Regions from separate parts of the Clostridium sp. HCS.1 genome, predicted to be linked through region 3. Evidence: a T-box and tRNA genes for the amino acid it is inferred to sense, from the RefSeq annotation. Region 3 holds a T-box; the other regions hold tRNA genes.
What was found. The T-box of region 3 lies ahead of argS (arginine--tRNA ligase). A T-box ahead of a tRNA ligase gene usually reads a tRNA of that ligase, here a tRNA-Arg.
Positions count from the first base shown of each region.

Region 1 (3,296 bases), 890 kb from region 3:
TTATATTGACTGGCGGAATTGACTTATCAGTAGGTTCTGTTTTAGCTCTATCTACAGCATTATGTGCAAAATTTATTGCAAATGGAATGCCTGTAGGATTAGCAATACTTCTTGCATTAATAATTGGTACAGGCTTTGGTTTAATAAGTGGTGTTTTAATAACAAAAGGGCGTTTACAACCATTTATTGCAACTTTAATTACTATGACAGTATTTCGTGGAGCTACAATGATTTTTATGGATGGTAAACCTATTTCTAATTTAGGAGATAGTTTTTTACTAAAATTTATTGGAAAGGGAAGTATATTTGGAATACCTGTTCCTGTAATACTATTTATTGCTATTTTCGTATTATTTATATTTATACTAGAAAAAACAGTATTTGGACGACGTATTTATGCTACAGGTAGCAACTGGAAATCAGCTAAACTATCTGGAGTAAATATCGATAAAACAAAATTAGCAGCATATGCAATTTCTGGTTGTATGGCAGCTTTAGCAGGATTAATATTGCTATCTCGTTTAGGATCAGCACAACCTACTTTAGGGTCAGGATATGAGTTAGATGCAATCGCAGCAGTAGCATTAGGTGGAACAAGTATGAATGGAGGACGTGGTCGTATATGGGGTACATTTGTAGGTGTTTTAATTATTGCTGTTTTGAATAATGGGTTAAACATACTTGGTGTATCTTCTTACTATCAAGATGTGGTAAAAGGAGTTGTAATTCTAATTGCTGTATTATCAGATCGTAAACGTTAATCAAAATTAATTAGGTTATACAAAATATAACATATAATAAAATTTAAAAATCAACTCACACTTTTTATAAAAATAAAATTTGTAGAGTTGTAAAAGTATTAGGAGGGAAAAAATATGAAACTGAAAATTAAAAAATTACTTGGTATTGCATTAGCAACAGCAATGATGATGTCTGTAACTGCTTGTAGTTCAGTCAGTGTTGACGGGGAAAAAGACAGTGGTACAGAAACAAAAGAAGGTAATGGAAGTATAGGTCTTTCAGTATCAACATTAAACAATCCTTTCTTCGTAACTTTAAGTGATGGTGCTAAAGAAAAAGCAAAAGAAAAAAATGTGGAATTAATTGTTGTAGATGCAGGAGATGATGCTGCAAAACAAACAAGTGATATTGAAGATCTTATTTCAAAAAATATTAGTGTATTAATTGTTAATCCTGTAGATTCCGATGCAGTAGCACCTGCAGTAAAAGATGCAATTGCAAAAGGTATTAAAGTAGTTTCTGTTGACCGTGTCGTAAATGGTGTAGATGTTGATTGTGCAATAGCTTCTGATAATGTAGCAGGTGCAAAAATGGCAACAGAATATCTATTAAGCTTAGTTGGAGAAGGTGCTAAAGTTGCTGAATTAGAAGGAGTACCTGGAACAAGTGCTGCAATAGATCGTGGTAAAGGCTTCCATGAAATAGCTGACACAAAACTTAATGTAGTATCAAAACAAACTGCAAACTTTAATCGTTCAGAAGGTATGACAGTTATGGAAAATATGCTACAAGCTAATCCTGATATAGTAGGTGTATTTGCACATAATGATGAAATGGCTTTAGGTGCTGTAGAAGCAATTAATGGAAAAGATATAGTAGTAGTAGGCTTTGATGCAACTGATGATGCTTTGGCAGCAGTTAAAGATGGTAAAATGGCTGCAACAGTAGCTCAACAACCTGATTTAATGGGATCAACAGCTGTAGAAACAGCAGTAAAATTAATGGCAGGAGAAACAGTAGAAAAAGAAATTCCTGTAGAAGTAACATTAGTAAAAGAATAAAATAGATTTAATATATAACTAAAAAAATAATAACCACCCCTTTAAGGAGTGGTTATTATGATTTAATATCTAAGCTATTGAGTTAGTAAAACATAGGAGTTTTTCCATATGCATACTTTATATATTGACATGAAGAAAATGTTATTATACAATTTATTTGGTACTTAAGTCTCCATAGTTCAATGGATAGAACAGTCCCCTCCTAAGGGACAGATACAGGTTCGATCCCTGTTGGGGATACCAATAAAAAACTCGTAAACCAAGATAATTCAAGGTTTACGAGTTTTTTACTTAATTAAATATTGTTACTTTAATTTAGTGTTTTAATATTGTTGACAAACTAGGGGAATTATTAGAAAATATTTTATGATTTAAGAGCAGATGGGCAGCTAATTACCCATTGCTCTTTTTTTTATGTATTAAATAAAAGTATTCGTACTAATAAATGCAGGAGGATAAAATGAAGAAAATACTAAAGGATAAAACTTTTATAACTACAATGCTTACCTTAGCATTGCCAATAACTTTTCAAAGCTTTATAACATCATCTTTAAATCTTGTAGATAATCTGATGATTGGTAGATTAGGAGAGGAGGTTATTGCAGCAGTAGGACTAGCAAATCAATATTTCTTTATATTTATGTTATGTCTTTCAGGCATAAATGCAGGTGCTAGTGTGTTTATGTCACAGTACTGGGGAAAGAAAGATGTTATAAATATTAAGAAGGTCCTTGGATTAGATATATCAATAGGTTTAATTGCATCAATAATATTTGGAGGAGCAGCCTTTATATTATCAGGCTCAATAATGGCTATATTATCAAAAGATCCTAGAGTTATTGAACTTGGATCACAGTATTTAAGAGTTATTGCTATTAGCTTTTTATTTACAAATTTTACTCAAGGATTTTCATCTGCACTAAGAAGTACAGAACAGCCTAAGATCCCTATGTACGCTAGCTTAATAGGTGTAATTTGTAATGCACTTTTAAACTGGATATTTATATTTGGAAACTTAGGAATAAAACCAATGGGGGTAGTTGGGGCAGCTTTAGCAACAACTATTGCAAGAACTTTAGAAATGACTTATATATTTTTCATGATTTATGTTAAAAATAATATTGTTTCATCAAAGATAAAAGAACTATTTTCTTTTGATATGAATTTTATCAAGGTGTATTTCAATACTTCTACTGCTGTTATTGCTAATGAATTATTATGGTCACTAGGAATGACAGCATACTCAATAGCCTATGCACAAATAGGAACTAGTGCTGTTGCCACAATGCAAATTGCAACAACATTAAATAATATGTTTATGGTCTTATGTATAGGGTTAGCATCAGCTGCTGCAATAATGGTTGGGAATAAAATTGGTGCTAATGAAGAAGATATTGCTGTAGATTATTCACATAAGATAGGTAAAATTTCTCCTATAATAGGATTAATAATAGGAATAGCAGTATGGCTTTTAGCACCACAAATTGTTAGACC
Region 1 covers NZ_CP170704.1:3,649,076-3,652,371, reverse strand. Annotated here, with positions in the region: gene ACFYH6_RS17535 (ABC transporter permease) at 1-761, shown strand, start outside; gene ACFYH6_RS17530 (D-ribose ABC transporter substrate-binding protein) at 876-1,802, shown strand; tRNA gene ACFYH6_RS17525 (tRNA-Arg) at 1,971-2,045, shown strand; gene ACFYH6_RS17520 (MATE family efflux transporter) at 2,263-3,296, shown strand, end outside.
Region 1: it encodes a tRNA-Arg, which carries the amino acid that the T-box ahead of argS (arginine--tRNA ligase) is inferred to sense. The anticodon was not compared.

Region 2 (3,296 bases), 1.1 Mb from region 3:
GTAATAGGTCTAATTTTAAATGGAATAAATAAATTAGGTCTAAAGTATGAGAATATACTTAAGATATCTATATATGCTACAACTACACCAACAATACTTGGATTAATATTTCCACTAGGAACTTATGGTATATTAATTTCAGGAATGTATTTTATAATAGTAGTTAATTATTTAAGAATTAAAAATGAAGTATAAAAACAATAAATGATGTTTAAAATATACCTCAAATGTTAGATATAAAAATCTAATATTTGGGGTATTTAGTATTTGTAGAGAAAAATAAATATATAAGTAGAATAATAGTATTATATTTATATAATAATATAACAATATAGCACAATAAATGGAAAAAAATACAAAAAAATCTTGTTGTAAAAATGTGCATATGATAAACTATAAATATGGGGTTAAAAATTAAATATAAACCTGTTATGAAAGGAATTATTATGATGATTAATAACGAATTTATAGAGAGGGACTTATTATCAAATAAGGATAAGTTAAATGAATTTTTTTTGAGAAGTGGAAGGGACTTAACAAAAGATGATTTAGTGAGTGTCATAACAGAAACAATTAAAAAAAATGCAAGACAAGAGGATTTTTTGCTGAATATTTCTCATGACCTAAGAGGACATTTAAATGTAATCTTAAGCGTTATGCAGGTGATAAATTATGGGTGCACATGTGTAACAGATAAAAAGGCTAGAGAATATTTAGAAATAATAAGAAAAAATAGTCTTAAAATGCTTAGGTTGGTTAATAATTTAATAGATACTACAAAGTTAGAAAATAATTATTATGTTCTAAATAAGAAGAATTTAGATATTATTTCTATGATTGAAAGCACAGTAAATTGTATAGATAAATATGCTAAACAAAAAAATATACAGTTAATATTTGATACAAATGAAGAAGAGTGCATAATGGCAATAGATCCAGAAGCCATGGATAGAATAATTATGAATTTGTTATCTAATGCTATAAAGTTTTCTTACAGTAATACAAATGTATATATTGATATATTTGTATTAAATAATGAAATTAAAATTTCAGTAAGAGATGAAGGACCAGGAATTGCAAAGGAATATCAAGAAAAAATCTTTAATAGGTTTTATCAAATGGAAAATAATAAAGATAAGGATACTATAGGAAGTGGTATAGGATTAGATTTGGTTCATTATCTAGTTAAAGCTATGGATGGGGAAATTATAGTAAATAGTGATGAGGGAAAAGGCTGTGAATTCATAATTACACTACCTATAACAAATGTTAAAGAAACAGAAAATTACTGTTTAAATGATGATAAAAGTAACAAGATTCAAATGCTAGAGATAGAATTTTCAGATATATATAATAATTAAATTTTTAAGGATTAAATATAGTTGCTTGATTTATTATAGCAGTTATGATAATATAATTTATGTTGAAAAACTATATTATATGCGGTGGTAGCTCAGTTGGATAGAGTAGCTGGCTACGAACCAGTTGGTCGGGGGTTCGAATCCTCTCCGCCGTACCAAAAGGCCTTACAAATTATTTATTTGTAAGGTTTTTTTATTTAAGAATATAAGAATAAGTAAAAAAAGTTTAGAAATCTAAGCTTTTTCTTTTTTTATATATAAATAGGATAAACTCATATGCTTTAGGACAAATTAAAAATATATTTTATTTATAAGAGGAAAAGTTATATGAATATAGAGATTTTAATAAATCAAGTAGATAAAAATAATGAATTTAATATACTTGCAACAAGAAGATTTAAGCCAAAAGAAGTTATATTTATATATAAAAAAGAAGATGAATCTTTTTTGAAATCATTGAAAAATTATTATAAAACTTATCTTCCTAATGTAAGTTTTAAGGAATTCATGGTTATTGAAGGAGATATAAAAGAATTAAATAGGATAATATCTTATAATAATAAGGAAACATTAGTAAATTTAACAGGGGGAAGTAGAATAAATTCTTTAGGAATGCTAGATATATGTAAAAATAAAGCTATAAGAGCTGTATACATAGATATAAAAAATAAATGTCTATATCTATTTGATAATAAGGTAGAAATAATAAAAGAAGAATTTGAAGATATGGAATTAGATAAGATTATAAAAGCAAGTGGGGGAGAAGTAATAAATGATTCTACTAAATTATCTAGCAAGAAGGATTTAATTTTATTAACTAAAGGAATTTATAAAAATTTAGAAATTTGGCATAGATATAAACAAAAGTTATATGACTCTAACATTTTTATTCACTATGTTGAAGAGCCACAGATAATTAAGATAAATTTAGAGTTGTTAAGTAAAGAAGAGAGGGATATTTTAAGGAAAGTACTTATATACTTAAAAGAAATAGGAGGAATAGAATATAGTAATGAAAAGAATAATATAAAAGTTTTCTTTAAGAATGAATATTTAAAGTCTTTTATATTTAAAAGTGGAACATGGCTAGAAGTAGCAACAAATAACATAATTAATGAGATTAAAGAAATAGATGAAGTAAGAAGTGGAGTTATGTTCTTATGGAATGATAAAAGTAAAGTAGTTAGAAATGAATTAGATGTAGTTGCAGTTAAGGATTCTATTGTTATTTGTATTTCTTGTAAGGATAGTGATAAGTATAATGAAAATGCTTTAAATGAATTAGATGTATATAGCAATAAAATAGGCGGTAAAAATGTATATAAGATTTTAGTAGCTACAAAGGAACCAATTAAACCTTCTGTTAAAGATAGGGCAAAAGAAATGGGAATAAGTATTATAATTTTTGATGGGAAGGAAGAAAAATTTAAAAATCAAATAAAAGAAGTTATATCTAAAATCAAAGATTAGATTTTCAAATTTTGAAATTGTTTACTTTAAAATGTGTGTATAATAGGGTTATAAAATAAAAATATAAAAGTGGGGGTTAGGATTATGGAAAAGAAGCCTTTAAAGATTGTTACAATAGGTGGAGGATCAAGCTATACACCTGAATTAGTAGAGGGATTAATTAAAAGATATGATGAGATGCCAGTAAGTGATTATTGGTTAGTTGATATTGAAGATGGAAAAGAAAAGTTGGAAATAGTTGGAGCGTTAGCTAAGAGAATGGTTGAAAAAGCTGGAGTTCCAATGAATATTCATTTAACTTTAGATAGAAGAGAAGCTTTAAAAGATGCAGATTTCGTTACTACTCAATTAAGAGTTGGCTTATTAAAAGCAAGATGTAAGGATGAAAGAATTCCATTAAGTCATGGATTTTTAGGACAAGAAACTAATGGAGCAGGTGGTTTATTTAAAGCATTAAGAACAGTT
Region 2 covers NZ_CP170704.1:39,068-42,363, forward strand. Annotated here, with positions in the region: gene ACFYH6_RS00160 (DUF1189 family protein) at 1-195, shown strand, start outside; gene ACFYH6_RS00165 (sensor histidine kinase) at 450-1,361, shown strand; tRNA gene ACFYH6_RS00170 (tRNA-Arg) at 1,443-1,519, shown strand; gene ACFYH6_RS00175 (Card1-like endonuclease domain-containing protein) at 1,689-2,831, shown strand; gene ACFYH6_RS00180 (6-phospho-beta-glucosidase) at 2,916-3,296, shown strand, end outside.
Region 2: it encodes a tRNA-Arg, which carries the amino acid that the T-box ahead of argS (arginine--tRNA ligase) is inferred to sense. The anticodon was not compared.

Region 3 (3,296 bases):
TATAAAAGGAATGCTTATGATGTCCATGATAATTTATACTTGTTCCACAATCATGAAGCATTGATGAAGTTTTAATAATATTATAAAATTCATCGCCTAAATGATGTAGTGGCTTTAAAGCATTAAATAAATAATAGGTCATATTAAATACGTTTTTAGCATGATTTTTGTCTCCATTTAGTGTGTCTAATACTCCATTAATACTATAATCTAAAATATCATTTTCTAGTGAATAATTTTCCTTTATATATTCATATAGTATACCTTCACGTAAACCTCTTTTTGAAATAGTAATTTTACTACATTGGACCATATTAGAAATCTTTTTAAATATAGCAGTTCCGCCAACTACAATATCTGCAATTTCTGAATCTATTCCTTCAAGCTTTTGCCTTTGTTTGTAGTCCTTAGATTTTAATAAATTAAAAATTTCCTTAACATCAATATCAGTAAGTTCATAATTGTGAATTATCTCTAATGGATATCTTTTTCTTACTCTATCTATTTTACCGATATTTCTAATAATGGAAGCTATACCGATTATTGATTCAAATTTTGCTTCTTTAAGCCAATCAATATCTTCAAGTAAATCAGATAAATATTCAAAGGTGGCATTTAAAGCATTAGGTAGTATTCTATCTTTTAGGTCAAAGTTGTAACTTAAATTAACACTACCAATAGGCAAAGTTACACTTTTAATTATATTATTAGATTTAACCCAAGCTAAATGTGTATCAGTGCCTGCTACTTCAACTAAGAGAGAATTTTCTATGTACATACTTCTTTTTACACCTAAAAAGTTATAAAAAATTTCTTCTTCACAACTTAAAACTCTTATATCTATGTTTAGTTCATCTCTTATAAGTGGAAGTAATATATCCTTGTTTCTAGCATCTCTTAATGACTCAGTTGCTACAGCAAAAATTTTATTTACACCAGAAATTGTGCATAATGATTTATATGCTTTTAAAGTAGAAAGTATGGTAGTAAAATTATTATTACAAATACTATCATCCATAACCAAGTCATGACATAATCTGATTGATGTTTTAAGCTCATCAATTATTTTAAAATACCCATTGTTATTAATCTCAGTTAACATAAGCCTAAGAGAACTTGGACCTATGTCAATAATACCGATTCTATCCATAAATATCTCCTTAATTAAAAATTAAAAAACATCCAATATAAAATATTATAACATTTATAATAATAAAGTATAGAGAAGCTTTTGATTTTATATTGACAATAAATCTTTCATTTATGTATAATGTTGATATTATATAAGAATATATTAAAATCTATGAAAAGAAGAGTACTATATTTTAGTCTTTTTAGCGAGTAAGGGATGGTGTAAGCCTTATAAGATAGAATGATAGGAAGAGAGCCTTGGAGATAGCTACTGAAATTAAGTAGGATAGTTCGTTTGCTGCGTTAAAGCATTGAGTGGCATTTATTGCAATCAGAGTGGTACCGCGGATTTATTCGTCTCTTATTTATTTAAGAGACTTTTTTTATTTTCTGGGAAATAATAATAGATAATATATTTTAAAAGATATAAGCACTTTAGCTTTTCATTTATGAGATTTGAAAAATTAGAATTTGCTTAAAAACTGTAAGGAGGATACAAATGGATTATAAAAAGAAGGTTGCTGAAGTTATAAGTAAGCATGTGGATATGGATATTGAAAGTATTGAGAAATTGATAGAAATACCACCTAAAAGTGAAATGGGTGATTATGCATTTCCATGTTTTCAATTAGCAAAAGCTTTTAGAAAAGCTCCAAATATGATTTCAGAAGAATTAAAAGAAAAAATTGATGGTGAGGGATTCGAAAAAATAATTAATATAGGACCATATATTAATTTCTTCGTTGATAAAAGTGAGTTTAGTAAAAATACTATTAATAAAATTTTATCTGAAACTGAAAATTATGGATCAAGTGACATAGGAAATGGGAAAACTATATGCGTAGAATATTCATCACCTAATATAGCTAAGCCTTTCCATGTTGGACATTTGTTTACTACAGCAATAGGTAATTCACTTTATAAGTTATTTAAGAAGGAAGGCTATACTGTAGAGGGAATTAATCACTTAGGTGATTGGGGAACTCAATTTGGAAAGCTTATTTCTGCATATAAGAGATGGGGAAATGAAGAAGCATTAGAAAAGAATGCTATAGATGAGCTTTTAAGAATATATGTTAAATTCCACGATGAAGCAGAGAAAGATCCAGCATTAGAAGATGAAGGAAGAGCTTACTTTAAAGCCTTAGAACAAGGAGATAAAGAAGTAGAAGCTTTATGGAAGAGATTTAGAGATTTAAGTTTAAAAGAATTTGAAAGAATATATGAGATATTTGATGTTAAATTTGACTCATATGCTGGAGAAGCTTTTTATAATGATAAAATGGATGCAGTAGTTGAAGAATTAAAAGAAAAAAATCTTTTAGTTGAAAGTAATGGAGCTCAAGTAGTTATGCTAGATGAGTATAACATGCCACCATGTATAGTACTTAAAGGAGATGGAGCTTCAATATATGCAACAAGAGATTTAGCAGCTGCTATGTATAGAAAGAAAACCTATGATTTCTATAAGAGTATATATGTAGTTGGAACACCTCAAGCTTTACACTTTAAACAAGTATTTAAAGTTCTTGAACTTGCAGGTCATGAATGGGCTAAAGATTGTGTTCATGTAGGTTTTGGATTAGTTAAATTTGCAGATAGAAAGCTTTCAACAAGAAAAGGTGAAGTTATATTATTAGATGACTTAATAAAGGAATCTGTAGATAAGACTTTAGAAGTTATAAATGAAAAAAATCCTAATTTAGATAATAAAGAAGAAGTTGCAAAGAAAATAGGCGTTGGAGCAATAGTATTTACTTACCTAAAAAATTCAAGAGAAAAGGATATTGTATTTGATTGGAAGGAAATGCTTTCCTTTGAAGGAGAAACAGGTCCTTATGTACAATATTCTTATGCTAGAGCAAATAGTATATTAACAAGAGCTGGTGAATTAAAAGGCGTTGCAGATTATTCTAAACTAAATACTAAGGAAGAATTTGAATTAATTAAATCCTTAGAAGGCTTTGGAAAGCAAATTCATTTAGCAACAGAAAAGTTAGAACCTTCTATAATTACTAGATATGCTATAGAAGTTGCTAAGTTATTCAATAAGTTCTACAATGCACATTCTGTATTAAACTTAGAGGATGAAGGATTAAAAGAAGCTAGAATTAATTTAGTTAAAGCTACTTGTCAAGTAATTAAAAATTCATTAGCTTTAATTG
Region 3 covers NZ_CP170704.1:2,759,060-2,762,355, reverse strand. Annotated here, with positions in the region: gene ACFYH6_RS13130 (Ppx/GppA phosphatase family protein) at 1-1,150, opposite strand, end outside; T-box leader at 1,295-1,496, shown strand; gene argS (arginine--tRNA ligase) at 1,631-3,296, shown strand, end outside.